4 regions of the Erwinia sp. AnSW2-5 genome follow, and region 3 is predicted to be linked to each of the others. Evidence: predicted binding sites of a transcription regulator. Region 3 holds the regulator's gene; each other region holds the start of a gene.
The links. The regulator CRP, encoded in region 3, controls carbon source genes, mostly activating them, when cyclic AMP is high. The targets are predictions, from matches to a motif close to ATGTGANNNNNNTCACAT.

Region 1 (3,905 bases), on a different contig from region 3:
CCGCCTCAACGTCAAAACCCAATTCAAAATCCAAAACCTAAGAAATAAAAAAACACCAAAAGCCAAAATGGCCAAAAAGGCGCTTTTGTGTCTGGTTTGTTTTTTGGTATGCCTTTGATTTTTCTTTTGGTATTGACCTTTGAGCGGCAATTAAGAAGCCGATAGACTGAGGGAACCCACGCAGTGGGCGATGCGCCTGCCGCAAGCCCGGGTCCCCAGGGTGGTGGCGACTGGCCACCCTGGGTCGCTCAGCCCGCGTAGCGGGAAAGCGAAACGCCCTTGATCTGGAACTTGACCTTGACCTTGACCTTGACCAAACCCAAACCCAAACCCAAACCCAAACCAGAACCCGAACCGGGATCGGGTTTGGTATCACAACGATGACGTATTTTCCGGCCGTAAAGGCAAATGGGCAGGACGCACAAAGCGCTGGCGCCAGGCGCTGGGGGTCAGCCCGGTATCACGGGTAAACACCACGGAAAAATAGTTACTGTCATCGAAGCCGCAGCGCGCCGCCACCTCACCGATCAGGCACTCGCTGGTACGCAGCAGGTGCTTCGCCTGGCAGAGCTGCAGCTGGCGTAAATAGTGCCCGATGGTCATACCGGTTTGCTGACGGAAGAGTTGCTTCAGTGCGCGCTCTGATAACTGGTGCTGGTCGCAAAAGGTGGCAAGCTCAAAGGGGATGGCAATCTGACCCTGAATGGCGGCCATCAGCAGATCGAGCTGTTCCCCCTCCGGCATTTGCCAGGCCCGATCGGACGCATAACGATGCCGTTGCAGCACAAGGGCCAGCTGTAAAAACAGCGCTTCCGTCAGCTGGCGCGACAGCACATCACTTTTCCTGCTTTCCAGTTCAAGCTGCTGGATCACGCCACGCGCCAGCGCCATGCCGCGGGTGGTTAAACGCCAGGCGGCAGATTCACGTGGAGGGATAAGTTGTTGCCAGTCGAGGCTCAGCTGAAAGCGCTCCGGGCAGTAAAGAATATTATCCAGTGCCAGTTCATTGACCGATTCATAACTGTGGCAGTCATTGGCGTTGAGATAGAAGATATCACCGCAGGTGACCCGCCAGGGCCGCTCATTCATCACGTGCAGACCATTACCGCGCCACACCAGGACAATCTCATTGAACTCGTGAACGTGAGGCGGGAAGGAGGGTTGAGAGGTGCGTTCAGCCACCGCGACAGGCATCTGTTCAGAAGGGAAATAGTCAGCTTTTGCCAGTCGCAGGGGAGCTGTCACGGGTCACCTCATTCGTCATTTTGTCGCAGTGTACGTGGAGAACGGCCAAATTCACGCTTAAACAGCGTAGAAAAGTGATTGCTGTCACCAAAACCGCAGTGAAACGCAATATCGGTCACTCGCATCTCACTGTGGCGCAGCAGGTGGCGCGCTTCCAGCAGCCGCAGGCGATTAAGATAACGCTGTGGCGTGCTGCCGGTTTGCTGTTTCAGCTGGCGGTGCAGGGTACGCAGCGACAGCGAGAAACGGTCAGCAAGGTTTTCCCAGTCCACATCCTCACTGTAGTGATCCGCCAGCCAGTCGAGCAATCCACGCAGGCGGCTGTCCTGATCGTCGTTGCTGGTGCTACTGCATCCCTGGCGAAGCAGCACCAGCAGGCGCATAAAATGCATCTCCTGCTCTGCCTGGCTGGCCAGACTGTCACTGAGCGGCGGCTGCTCTAACTGCTCGATTAACTGCCTTGCCTGAGCCAGCACCTTGCTACCGATGCGCCAGTGGGAAGGGTAGTTTCCATCCTGCTCCTGCGGAAGCAGATGCTGAAGGCCGGAGAGAAAACGGAAGGACTCCGGTCCGCGATACAGCACGTTGGTCAGGCACAGATTTTCCGTTTGCTCATACAGGTGGCGATCGTGGCTGCGCACAAAGCAGACGCAGCCGCTGCACAAAGGCTGTGAATGACCGTTAAACACATGAATACCTGAACCCTGCTCAATAATGACAATTTCATGAAAATCATCATGATAATGCTCCGGAAACACGCCCTGCGGCGCACGGGGTTCGATGGCGACCGGGAAATGCCCGGCCGGGAAGAAATCAACGCTGTGTAATACGGTCATGATCGTTTCCTCTTTAACATCCAGGCAACAGAGTCTACTCAGCACGACACCGGGGCACCTTGAATTTTTGACAGGGAAAGCGTCTATCCCGGTGATATTTTTAAGAAAGTAGGGGAAAGAGTAAAAAGTGCGGACAGGGTCACATCCCGTGATTTTGTGCGTCATCAATCAAATTGTGATCTGCTTCACGTTCATCTTTGCCAGACTGCCAGCGGTCAGATCCGGCTGGCAGTAGCGAGAAGGTCGTAAAATCAGGCTCTTTTACACTGGTGACATCGAATCATCAGGAAGCTAACACATGAGCCTTCGTCATTTTGTCGCCATCGATCTTGGCGCGTCCAGCGGCCGCGTTATGCTGGCCCGGCACGACTCTCAGAGTGGTGCGATTACGCTGAATGAAGTCAGCCGCTGCGTAAACCAGCTTGTCACCGTCGATGATCATCAGTGCTGGGATCTTGATGCGCTGGAACAGTTTATGACTGCCGCACTGGAAAAAATTGACCGTCAGGGCATCGTGCCTGAAAGCATCGGGATCGATAGCTGGGCGGTGGATTATGTGCTGCTGGATGCGCAGGGGAACCGGGTGGGCCTGCCCGTTGCCTACCGTGATGGCCGCACGCAGGGCGTAATGGCGCAAGCCTGTCGTGAACTCGGGCATGAGCGTATCTATCAGCGCACCGGCATCCAGTTCCTGCCGTTTAACACCCTGTATCAGCTGCGTGCGCTGTGCCGCGATGCCGCGCCAGAACTGGCGCAGGTGGCTCATGCGCTGATGATCCCGGACTATCTGCATTACCGCCTGACGGGCGAACTGAACTGGGAATACACCAACGCCACCACCACGCAGATGCTGAATATCACCAGTGGTGAGTGGGATGCGGAGCTGCTGCGCTGGAGCGGGGCGAACCCATCATGGTTCGGCAAACCGTCACAGCCAGGTAAACGCGTCGGAGTCTGGACCAGCCCGTCAGGCAAGGCGATCCCCGTGGTGGCGGTTGCCACCCATGACACCGCCAGCGCCGTGCTGGCAACGCCGCTGGTGGGCCACAATGCGGCTTACCTCAGCTCCGGCACCTGGTCATTAATGGGCTTTGAAAGCCGCCAGCCCTTTACCAGTCAGGCTGCGCAGGATGCCAACATCACCAACGAAGGCGGAGCCGAAGGGCGCTTCCGCGTATTGAAAAACATTATGGGTCTGTGGTTGCTTCAGCGCGTATGTAGCGAGCTGGCCATTACCGATCTCTGCCAGCTCATCGCGGATGCAGAGCAGCAGCCCGCCTGTCAGTGGCTGATTAACCCGAATGAAGAGCGCTTTATTAACCCTGCCAGCATGGTGCGAGAAATTCAGGATGCCTGTGCCGGGCAGCGGATGCCGGTGCCGTCCACCCCGGCAGAGCTGGCGCGTTGCATCTTTGATAGCCTGGCATTCTGCTACCGCCAGGTGTTGCAGGAGCTGGAGCAACTGCGCGGTGCGCGCTTCAGTCAGCTGCATATTGTCGGCGGCGGTAGCCAGAACCCATTCCTTAACCAGCTGTGCGCCGATGCCTGCGGCATCCCGGTGTTTGCCGGTCCGGTAGAAGCCTCCACGCTGGGCAATATCGGCAGCCAGCTGATTACCGCCGGTGCGGTGGCCGATGTCACCGCTTTCCGCCAGCAGCTTGGTCAGCATTTCCCTCTTACCCGTTTTGACTCTCACGGTAGTGATGTGTTTCGCCGCAATCTGCCGCGTTTCGTGTCACTGACCTCTTCAGCAAAGGAGCTATGTATATGACCCAGGCAATCGAACAGGCTTTCGCCCTGGCGAAACAGCGTTTCGCCGATATC
Region 2 (3,905 bases), on a different contig from region 3:
CCAGCGGGTCGCTGCTGCCGGCTTCAGAAGGTGGCACAATACGGTCAACGGCGGAGTCGACGAAGCCAACATGTTCTTCGACCCAGGCGTGATACTGCTCAGGCAGTGCTTTCAGCACGTGGCCTTTCAGCTGTGTGGTGCCACGCACCATATTTTCGCAGGCAATAATGTTCAGCGGACGGACATTAGCGCTATCACTGCGTTTGGCCAGTCCTTTGGCAATGCTACCGGCAATGCGTTCAAGGATCTGTGGACCAACCGCCGTGGTAACGATATCAACCTCTGCCACCAGTGCAATGATGTCATCACTGGTACTGTTAACGGCGTTCACGCCTTTGACAATCTCAACCTGTGCCTGCTCACCCACCACATGCACCGGGTACTCACCGCGTGCGTTCAGGGCATCAAGCACCACCTGATTGACGTCTGCGAAAGTGAGCTGAATGCCAGCATCAGCCAGCAGTTTTCCGATAAAGCCACGGCCGATATTTCCGGCGCCAAAATGTAATGCTTTCATAATTATTCCCGTATCAAAGATGTAAAGCCTGGACATGCCCAAACCAAAAAAGGGCCGGGCATGCCCAGCCCTACACAGAGGTGTGATGATGAAACCGGCTTACGCGCTGGTTTTACCGGACAGGAGGTCGAGAACTTCCTGCACACTGGTTGTGGTCGCCAGACGGGCGATCACGCTGTCATCATCCAGCGCATTGGTCAGGCTGGTAATGACCTGAATGTGCTCGTTATTACGTGCAGCAATACCAATGACCAGACGCGCGATATCATCCGGTTCTTCGCCGAAGTGAACCCCTGCCGGGTACTGGCAGAATACTACGCCCGTTTTCAGTACGCGGTCTTTTGCCTCCACGGTGCCGTGTGGCACAGCGATGGATTCACCGAGGTAAGTTGGCGTCAGCTTTTCACGCTCCAGCATTGCGGCAACATATTCCGGCTCAACGTAGCCTCCTTTCACCAGTTGCTCACCGGCAAAGCGAATGGCCTGCTCTTTATTGTCCGCATGATTACCGAGGAACACGTTGCTGGCGCTCAGTTTGAACAGGTGTTCCTGGCCTTCGTCAAAGCTGTCGCTCAGAGCGCTGCTCACTTTTTCACGGTGATCGGCGCTGCGTCCGGCTTCCACCAGGCGCGCTGTCAGGTCGTTATACAGCCCACTGTCGAGGAAGTTGGTCAGCGAGATGTGCTGGGCATGAGGCGCCTGGCGCATGGCACGTTCGGTCAGATCGCGGTGAGTAATCACCAAATCGACATCGCCCGGCAGGCTGTTAATGGCGGTGTTGGTCACGGAGATCAGCGTCAGCCCGGCATCGTTCACCTTCTTACGCAGTACACCGGCACCCATGGCGCTCGACCCCATACCCGCATCGCAGGCAACGATGATTTTACGCACGTGGCTCAGGTCGCTGTGCAAGCCATCAACACCAGCGGCAGACGAAGCAGACTGACCTTTAGACTGTGCTTTCATTTCCTGAACGCGTCGTGATGCTGCTTCGATGTCGTCATCTTCTTTCACTTTGCTGGTTTTCAGCAGAATGGCAGAGACCACGAAGGAGACGGCAAAAGCGGCCACAATCGCTGCGATGTTAGCGAAGTAAGCCCCTTTTGGCGTCATTGCCAGCACCGCAAGGATAGAACCCGGTGAAGCCGGAGATACCAGACCACCGTTCAGCAGGGTCAGAGTGAACACGCCGGTCATACCACCGAGGATCACCGCCAGAATCAGGCGCGGGTTCATCAGCACATACGGGAAGTAGATTTCGTGAATACCACCGAGGAAGTGGATGATTGCAGCGCCACCGGCAGACTGCCTGGCATTACCACGGCCGAAGAACATATAGGCCATCAGTACGCCCATACCTGGGCCTGGGTTCGCTTCGATCAGGAAGAAGATCGACTTACCGGCTTCGCTAGCCTGCTGGATACCCAGTGGCGAGAAGATACCGTGGTTAATGGCGTTATTCAGGAACAGGATTTTTGCCGGTTCCACGAAGATAGAGGTCAGTGGCAGCAGGTTATTCTGCACCATCAGATTCACGCCTGCGGCGAGAATATGGGACAGACCTTCAACCAGTGGACCAATCGCCAGGAATGCAAGGATAGCCAACAGCATGCCGATGATACCGGCAGAGAAGTTGTTAACCAGCATTTCAAAGCCGCTTTTGATTTTACCATCAACCTGGCGGTCGAAGGTTTTAATCGCCCAGCCGCCCAGAGGACCCACAATCATTGCGCCGAGGAACATTGGCATGTCGGCACCAACAATCACGCCCATTGTGGTGATAGCACCCACCACACCGCCGCGATCGCCGCCGACCAGACGACCACCGGTAAAACCGATCAGCAGTGGCAGCAGGTAAGTAATCATTGGGCCAACCAGCTTCGCCAGCGTTTCGTTTGGCAGCCATCCGGTTGGAATAAACAGCGCGGTGATAATACCCCAGGCGATAAACGCCCCGATGTTTGGCATTACCATATTACTCAGAAAGCGACCAAAGTTCTGAACCTTGATCTTGATATCTGATGAGGACATAAAAAACACCCCTTATTGGTACGCGCCGCCAAATAAGAGAGCGCGTTGAATTATTGTTTTAGACCTGGCAGTGGGAAGCCGTCAGTATCACTGTATGCAGGCGGACTCTATCACGCGAATATGACGTTGCGTAGTGGCGTGGCGAAGCGTGATCCGGGTCACGAAATCGCGGGGGGATCTGAGATTTTTTAGTGTTTTGAGTCACAAAAAGTAAAATAATATGGAAAAAAACGCCCAGGAAAGGTTTTTTTGTGTGACGTAGATCACTAGTTAGTGGTTTTATATGATTTTAAAAATGTGATCAATGTCACTAAAAATAACACCTTAGCAATAGCGGTTCATCGGCGGGTAGCAGGCCAGATATCAAAAAGGAAAGTGCTATATAGAATAGTGTCCTATTAAAAAATATAAAAAAATGGACAAAATGCACCTATTTTCCAGATGAATTTTACTAATACAATAGCTGCACCCAGACAGCTGGGAAATTGAATTTATTATATTTTAAATGGAGTTAAAAAATGAAAATGCGCGAACTGTCTGTATCTGAAGTTAATCAAGTTTCTGGTGCTAGTGCTCGTCTGGATTGGACTCGCCCTGACTGCCTGGATATTATCAATGCTGGCTTCGATAAACTTCAGAAAGCCGCTGCCCTTCTGGATAATACTCGCGACTGGCGTTACGTCGCAGCAACACATGATGCGTTAAAAAATGATTTATCAGATTTCGTTGTTTTCATTGGCGGTGGCGGTCAAGCAACCTTAGCAAGTTGGGCGAAAATGTACGCCTAAGCACCACCCAATGTAGAAAATGGTTAAAAAGGGGGCTTCTTATGTTGCCCCCTCCCGCCCCTGCGCTTAGTTAGCGCCCGTCTCCAGCATCCGCTGTGCCTGGCTTAACGCCTGTGCATTAGCACTCAGATTACTCATCAACGTATTGTACTGATTGGCCTGAGGCTGAGTCGGGAACTGAATCGCTGAACCGTTGAAGCTTACGTTCGCGCCCTGCTGTTGCAGGAAGTCACCGGTCTGTACCGCATCCTGGCTCAATGTTTGTAATGCCGGCAATAGTGGTGCCAGCGCTGCAGCAGGTTGAGTGACCACTTTATTAAACACATTGTCATACACTGTTTTTAAATCTTCCGACTGTTTCAGTGCCGCCTTGCTGCTGTCGGCCTGCATCTTCGCCGACTGAATCTGCTGAGTCAGTACGCCAAGAGAACCACTCACCTGGCGCAATGCATCACGGCGTGTCAGATAATCCTGCGGAGTGTGGATGGCAGACAGCTCATCGAGCACCGGTTTCAAACCGGAATCCACTGCACGATTCACCTGCTGAGAAAAACCATAAAGAATCGCGT
Region 3 (3,905 bases):
ATAGCAGGAACAGCGTCAGAAAACGTGATGTAATCTTCATTAGTCACTCCCCTAATAACTGATAAAAATCATTGAATTACCATTAACCACATTTAAAAAAAGTATTGCACCGCCATGCAGGTAAGCAGACTCTGCTTAACAACATCGTGGATTTAAGGCAGCAACATAAGATGAATTTTTTAGTGTGGTGATAACGGCCGGGCATCAGGGAAGGAGCAAATATGCGGTATTTACCAAAAATGCAGCAGCTACGGATATTTCAGGAAGTGGTCAATCAGGGCAGTATTCGGGCCGCAGCACGCATGCTGGGACAATCTCAGCCCGCCATCAGCCGGACCTTAAAAGAGCTGGAATATATGCTGGAAACCTCACTGTTCGTGCGCAGTCCGCTGGGCATTACGCTGACGCCAAGCGGCCAGCTGTTTGTCGTGCGCTCACGGAGGATCCTTGAGGAGTTAAAACGGGCAGGTGATGAAATCCGTTTTCTCCACACGCAACATAGCGTCGTGAAAGTGGCACTGAATGACATTTTGTCACTGACAGTGCTGCCTGAGGTACTGGAACAATTCCATCAGCAGCTGCCGTTGACCCGCCTGTATGTCCAGGATCGCAGCCTGCCCTCTCAGCTGTTAGCGGGTGAACTCGATTTTGCGGTTTCTCCGCAACCTGAGGTGTTACCGGACGGGCTGGCGATACAACCGTTATTTAAGACCTCACTGAATGTTGTGGCGAACCGACATCACCCGCAGGTACAGACGAACGATCTGCAACAATTGAGAGGGAGTAAGTGGCTTTTCGCCGGAGAAGAGAGCGAGGTGGCCGTCAGGCTGGACGCGCATCTGGCGACTTTCTTTCAACAGCTGGAGCAGCCGCCTGTCTATACGCATTCACTCTCGCACGGGTTACAGCTGGTGCAGCAGGCAAACTATCTTATGTTGCTGCCACACCCGCTGTTGATCCGGTTTAATTCCACACTGCGGGCACTCGCCATCCCGGCGCTCCCTTCACTGCACTATGCCGCTGTGTGGCCAAAGCAATCTCCACTCACCGCCAGCGCGCAGCGCTTGCTGATGCTAATCCGTCAGGCATGCAAGCAGCTCACCTGAATCAGGCGAGGTCGATAACCTCAAAGCTGTGGCTAATTTTCACTGCGTTCCCCAGCATGATCGCCACCGAGCAATATTTCTCAGCAGAGAGATCGACCGCACGTGACACCGCTTTATCGCCCAGCGCTTTGCCACTGACAATAAAGTGCAGGTTAATATGGGTGAAAATTCGCGGTGCCTCTTCACGACGTTCCGAGGTCAGTTTGACTTCACAATCAGCAACATCGTGGCGGCCTTTCTGCAGAATAGACACCACATCAATAGCACTGCATCCCCCAGCCGCCATCAGCACCATTTCCATCGGGCTGGGCGCTTTATCCCCGGCATTACCATCCATCAAAACCTGATGGCCGGATGAGGATTCGCCCAAAAACGTCATCCCTTCAACCCACTTAACGCGTGCTTGCATCACAAAATCCTCTCATTGATTCAGTTACCGCAGAGTACGCTGCACTAACAAAAACGGCAACGCTGCCGTTTTAGAACTATGCTGAAGCGAGACAACAGAAGACAGTCTTGTAAAGCTGTGCTACAAACGAAGCTGCAATATTTTACTGGCATAACAATGCACGGTAAAAACGGGACGACAGCACGAGCCATGCTCTTAACAGAGGCCCGTATAATTTTCCTATGGGAACGCTTGAATATTTCAACGCCTTGCAGGGATACATACCCTGATACCCACAAATATTTCGTGTTTCAGTTCAGCGGCAACGCCTCTGAAGGACGCAGAATTCAGGGTATATTTAGGCACGATTACAACAGAGGATAACAGCGAATGGTTCTCGGCAAACCGCAAACAGACCCTACACTCGAATGGTTCCTGTCACATTGCCATATTCACAAATATCCATCCAAAAGCACTCTGATTCATCAGGGTGAGAAGGCGGAAACCCTCTATTACATCGTTAAAGGATCGGTAGCGGTGTTAATCAAGGATGAAGAAGGCAAAGAGATGATCCTCTCCTACCTCAATCAGGGCGACTTCATTGGCGAACTGGGCCTGTTTGAAGAAGGTCAGGAGCGTAGTGCGTGGGTACGTGCGAAAACAGCCTGTGAAGTGGCTGAAATTTCCTACAAAAAATTCCGTCAGTTGATTCAGGTGAATCCTGACATTCTGATGCGCCTGTCTTCACAGATGGCGCGTCGCCTGCAAGTGACATCAGAGAAAGTGGGCAATTTAGCTTTCCTTGATGTGACCGGACGCATTGCCCAGACGTTGCTGAATCTGGCAAAACAACCGGATGCCATGACGCACCCGGATGGAATGCAGATCAAAATCACCCGTCAGGAGATCGGCCAGATCGTCGGCTGCTCCCGCGAAACGGTGGGTCGTATTCTGAAAATGCTGGAAGATCAGAACCTGATCTCCGCACATGGTAAAACCATTGTTGTTTACGGCACTCGTTAACCGGCTCTGAACCCACGGCGCGACCCTCAGTCGCGCCGTTTTTTATTTGGTGTGGCTCATGTGGCGGAGAATTATCTATCACCCGGAAGTTAACTACGCACTCAGGCAAACGCTGGTGCTCTGTTTACCCGTGGCGATCGGCTGGATGCTGGGCAACCTGCAAAATGGCCTGCTGTTCTCATTAGTCCCCGCCTGTTGTAATAATGCCGGCCTTGATACCCCGCACAAACGCTTCTTTAAACGCCTGATCGTCGGCGGTTGCCTGTTTGCCTTCAGTAGCTTTTTGATTCAGTACGCCGGGGCCGAAGCGGTGCCACTGCCCGTGATCCTGCTGGTCATGGCACTCTTGCTTGGCGTGACTGGTGAGATCAGCCCGCTGCACGCGCGCCTGCTTCCGGCATCGTTGATTGCCGCTATCTTCACACTCAGCCTGGCCGGGCGCATGCCCATGTGGCAGCCACCGCTGCTGTTTATTCTCGGCACCGTCTGGTATGGCGCATTTAACTGGTTCTGGTTCTGGCTGTGGAAAGAGCAGCCGATGCGCGAAACCCTCAGCCTGCTCTATCATGAACTGGCTGATTATTGCGAAGCGAAATACAGCCTGTTAACCCAGCTGACCGATCCCCAAACCGCCCTGCCGCCGCTGCTGGTCCGCCAGCAGAAAGCCGTCGACCTGATTAACACCTGTTACCAGCAGATGCATATGCTGGCCGCCAGTCGCGACAGCCATTATCAGCGTCTGACGCGTGCATTTCAGGTCGCACTGGATTTGCAGGAGCATATTGCCGTTAGCCTGCACCAGCCGGAGGAAGTGCAAAAGCTGGTGGAGCAGAGCCACGCCGAGGCGGTGATCCGCTGGAATGCGCAGACGATTGCCACCCGCCTGCGGGTACTGGCTGACGATATCCTCTACCACCGCTTCCCTGAACGTTTCACGATGGAAAAACAGCTTCAGGCACTGGAGAAAATCTCCCGTCAGCACCCCGATAATCCGGTCGGTAACTTCTGTTACTACCACTTCAGCCGCATCGCCCGCGTGCTACGCACCCAGCATCCGCTGTACCGTCGCGACCTGATGGCTGACCGCCAGCGCCGCCTGCCGCTGTTCCCTGCGTTGAAAAGCTATCTGTCGCTGAAGTCCTCTGCCCTGCGTACCGCCGCACGCTTCGCCGTGATGCTGACCTTTGCCAGTTCGCTGGCCCTGTTCTTCAATCTGCCGAAACCTTACTGGATCCTGATGACGGTGATGTTTGTCAGCCTCAACGGCTACAGCGCTACCCGCGTCCGTATCCAGCACAGGGCGCTGGGAACGCTGGCCGGGCTGGCGATTGCCGCTGCCACACTCGGTTTACATGCCCCGGAATCCTGGGTGCTGCTGGTGATGTTGC
Region 4 (3,905 bases), on a different contig from region 3:
GCACTGAACATTTGCCATGAACTTGCGCAGGAAAAAGTCAAAACCCGTGACTATGCGTCGAACATGGAACAACGAATTCGGATGCTACAACAGACCATTGAACAAGCATTGCTTGAGCAAGGTCGCATAACTGAACGTACCGGTGCGAAGTTCGAATAACACTTTAGCGTTACCTGTGATACAGTGACGGTGAAGTAAAAAATTCTCTGAGATGTTTGCAAGCGGGCCCGTCCCCTGAGCCGATAATTAATACCAAACAGAGTGTGACGCTCTGTAACCTGTGCGCAAGCTCGGTCCGTCCGAGAAGCCTGATGGTTACGACGGCATACTCACCTTGAACCATGGGTTCAAGGGTTACAGCCTGCGGCGGCATCTCGGAGAACCTCCCTTTTTTTGTGTTCCCCCCTCCCGAACGATTCGATTTTTCTCTAAGCTATCTGGCACGCTTCTGTACGATTTCATGGAGTCAGCCACGTGATGAACCCCACATTGATGCTCCGTCAGGATATCCGTAAGCACGTTCGCAATTTGCGGCGTGAGATTAGCGATGAACAGCAACAACTCGCCGCCGTGCAGGTTGCCGATCATGCCCTGAATTTTGCCCCGGTCCAGCAGGCGAAGAATATCGCGCTGTTTCTGTCCGTCGATGGCGAAATCAATACCCGACCGTTAATCGCCAAACTGTGGCAGCGAAAGCAGCAGGTTTACCTGCCGGTGCTTCATCCCTTCTCGGCGGGCCAGTTACTGTTTCTGCGTTACGACGAGCACACCGAGCTGAAGATAAACCGTCTGCGTATTCCTGAGCCGCCGCTGGATATCCGTAATCTGCTGCCATTAAGCGAACTGGATGTGCTGATCGTGCCACTGGTGGCGTTTGATGCAGGGGGGCAACGTTTGGGGATGGGGGGCGGATTTTACGATCGGACGCTACAGAACTGGCAGCAGCACGGCTTTATGCCGGTAGGTCTGGCGCATGATTGTCAGCAGGTGGACACCTTGCCGGTAGAGCAGTGGGATATCCCGCTTCCCGCACTCATTACACCTTCAAAGATATGGCAGTGGTAATACCCTTTATCTTACACACCACAGGTGTGTTGCCTGACCTCACAAACCCCGGTCACTGACTTCAGTCAGCTCCCGGGGATGTGTTCAGTTGTCGCCTTCCTGCGGCGCGAAATCTTGCGGGTACTCATTATCCATCTGGCTGAATCAATGCCTCAAAATTGAGGCATGAACAACACGATAATCAGTACAGCAGACGTGCGCGGACGGTGCCAGGAATGGCCTTCATCAGTTGCAGTGCTTTATCAGCCACATCCTGCGGGGCATCAACGTCGATGACCACGTAGCCCATCTGCGGCGTTGTTTGCAGATACTGAGCGGAGATGTTGATGCCCTGGTCTGCAAAGATCAGGTTGATCGCCGTCAGTACACCCGGACGGTTCTCATGGATGTGCATCAGCCGGCTGGCATTGGCACCGTGCATTGGCAGCGAGGCTTCCGGGAAGTTAACCGCTGACAGCGTAGAACCATTGTCAGAGTACTTCGCCAGTTTACCCGCTACTTCAATACCGATGTTCTCCTGAGCTTCCTGGGTCGACCCACCGATATGCGGTGTCAGGATCACGTTATCGAACTCACACAGTGGTGAATTAAACGGATCGCTGTTGGTCGCAGGTTCTTCCGGGAAGACGTCAATCGCCGCGCCCGCCAGGTGCTTAGTGGCCAGCACGTGGCACAGCGCAGGAATATCCACCACGGTGCCGCGTGAGGCGTTGATCAGCAGCGCGCCGGGCTTCATCAGCGCCAGCTCGTCCGGGCCCATCATATTCTGGGTGGACTGGGTTTCAGGCACATGCAGGCTTACCACATCGCTCATATTCAGCAGATCAGAGAGATGCTGTACCTGCGTGGCATTACCCAGCGGCAGTTTGCTCTCAATATCGTAGAAGAACACGTGCATGCCCAGGCTCTCAGCCAGCACGCCCAGTTGCATACCGATATGGCCGTAACCAATGATGCCCAGCTTTTTGCCGCGTGCTTCATAGGAGCCGACAGCCAGCTTATGCCACACACCGCGGTGTGCTCTCGCATTAGCAGCAGGAACACCGCGCAGCATCAGCAGCAGCTCACCGATAACCAGTTCAGCGACGGATCGGGTATTGGAGAAAGGTGCGTTAAACACCGGAATACCACGCTTCGCTGCCGCATTCAGATCAACCTGGTTCGTCCCGATGCAGAAACAGCCAACGGCGACCAGTTTTTCTGCCGCAGCAAAGATCTCTTCGGTGAGGTTGGTGCGCGAACGCAGCCCGATAAAGTGCGCATCACGGATGGATTCTTTCAGTGTTTCGCTATCCAATGCGCCCTTGTGAAATTCAATGTTGGTGTAGCCAGCAGAGCGCAGATTATCAACTGCACTCTGGTGAACGCCTTCCACCAGCAGGAATTTAATCTTGTCTTTCTCCAGTGATACTTTTGCCATTTCCCGACCCTATTTAGCAGACTTCAGATGTGGCTTAATCCCTATCATTGTTCCCGTTGACCGGCGTAATCGCTGTCGGCTGCAATGGGAAAACTGTGGGGATATAAGATAGCCTTCTGTCAAAATAACAAAATCTACGCTGGCGGCAATACAAACGATTGCCTGGCCTCTAGCATGGTGCCCCCGGCTCACAGAACATTGCGACAGAAAATCATGGTGCAACGTGAACCTTCAGGAGGATCGCGCCTCAGGCAGCCACTATGTGACATAAGTCACTAAATTTCGCCTGCAAAAGAAAAGATGTTTTTCGCATAAAAATAACCGGCATCCCTGGGATGCCAGACAGATCATTTCTGAATAGTTTGCACGCCGTTGGCTGTACCGATCAGCGCTACATCCGCACCACGGGCACCAAACAGGCCCACAGTCACGACGCCTGGCAGCGCGTTAATCGCGGCTTCCAGCCGGATTGCGTCAATGATCTTGAGATTATGGACGTCGAGAATAATGTTTCCATTGTCGGTTACCACGTTCTGACGGTACTCCGGCTGACCACCAAGCTTCACCAGTTCACGAGCAACGTACGCACGCGCCATCGGGATAACTTCGACCGGCAGAGGGAAACGCCCCAGCACATCGACCTGCTTGGATGCATCCGCAATACAGATAAAGCGATCGGCCACGGCGGCAATAATTTTCTCGCGCGTCAGCGCTGCTCCACCGCCCTTGATCATCTGCATCTGCCCGTTAATCTCATCGGCACCGTCAACATAGACTGCCAACTGGTCGACCTCGTTAAGGTCGAAGACATGAATGCCGTAGCCTTTCAGCTTCGCCGTGGAGGCTTCTGAGCTGGAGACAGCCCCTTCAATCTGATGTTTAATCGACGCCAGTGCATCAATGAAATGGGCAGCAGTCGAACCGGTGCCGACACCAACAATAGTGCCCGGAGTAACGTAATCCAGAGCTGCCCAGCCGACAGCTTTTTTCAGTTCATCTTGTGTCATGGTATGTTTAAAACCTGTGAGCCACTGTGTGCGCGTAGTATAAAGCAAGGCGGGGGAAAATCACCGCCCTGCACGGGGTTTGATTCACAGGATTGGAACACACCCCACAAAGTGGTTGATTCGTAAAGTGGCGTAAGCTATACCCCCAATCTATGGCATAGTGCATAACCACACCTGAAAGAGAGTAGAACGATTAATGAAACGCCCGGATTATCGAACGCTTCAGGCGCTGGATGCAGTGATCCGCGAGCGCGGCTTTGAACGTGCCGCGCAAAAGCTCTGTATTACCCAGTCTGCGGTCTCACAGCGCATTAAGCAGCTTGAGAATATGTTTGGTCAGCCTTTGCTGGTGCGAACCGTACCGCCACGCCCAACGGAACAGGGTCAGAAACTGCTGGCGTTATTGCACCAGG

Region 1: the regulator CRP is predicted to act here: its motif matches at 2,209-2,226, upstream of rhaS (HTH-type transcriptional activator RhaS).
Region 2: the regulator CRP is predicted to act here: its motif matches at 2,800-2,817, upstream of ACFL9S_RS20890 (PTS mannitol transporter subunit IICBA).
Region 4: the regulator CRP is predicted to act here: its motif matches at 2,746-2,763, upstream of serA (phosphoglycerate dehydrogenase).

The regions. Positions count from the first base shown of each region.
Region 1 covers NZ_JBJGXA010000005.1:224,323-228,227, forward strand. The annotation lists gene rhaR (HTH-type transcriptional activator RhaR) at 373-1,245, opposite strand; gene rhaS (HTH-type transcriptional activator RhaS) at 1,254-2,081, opposite strand; gene rhaB (rhamnulokinase) at 2,380-3,852, shown strand; gene ACFL9S_RS05530 (L-rhamnose isomerase) at 3,849-3,905, shown strand, end outside.
Region 2 covers NZ_JBJGXA010000036.1:98,455-102,359, forward strand. The annotation lists gene mtlD (mannitol-1-phosphate 5-dehydrogenase) at 1-517, opposite strand, end outside; gene ACFL9S_RS20890 (PTS mannitol transporter subunit IICBA) at 617-2,548, opposite strand; gene ACFL9S_RS20895 (hypothetical protein) at 3,067-3,336, shown strand; gene ACFL9S_RS20900 (DUF3053 domain-containing protein) at 3,403-3,905, opposite strand, start outside.
Region 3 covers NZ_JBJGXA010000001.1:335,311-339,215, reverse strand. The annotation lists gene ACFL9S_RS01465 (MFS transporter) at 1-40, opposite strand, end outside; gene ACFL9S_RS01460 (LysR substrate-binding domain-containing protein) at 222-1,106, shown strand; gene ACFL9S_RS01455 (OsmC family protein) at 1,108-1,515, opposite strand; gene crp (cAMP-activated global transcriptional regulator CRP) at 1,885-2,517, shown strand; gene ACFL9S_RS01445 (YccS/YhfK family putative transporter) at 2,576-3,905, shown strand, end outside.
Region 4 covers NZ_JBJGXA010000031.1:56,969-60,873, reverse strand. The annotation lists gene zapA (cell division protein ZapA) at 1-159, shown strand, start outside; RNA gene ssrS (6S RNA) at 201-385, shown strand; gene ACFL9S_RS18450 (5-formyltetrahydrofolate cyclo-ligase) at 478-1,065, shown strand; gene serA (phosphoglycerate dehydrogenase) at 1,247-2,485, opposite strand; gene rpiA (ribose-5-phosphate isomerase RpiA) at 2,833-3,492, opposite strand; gene ACFL9S_RS18435 (LysR family transcriptional regulator ArgP) at 3,689-3,905, shown strand, end outside.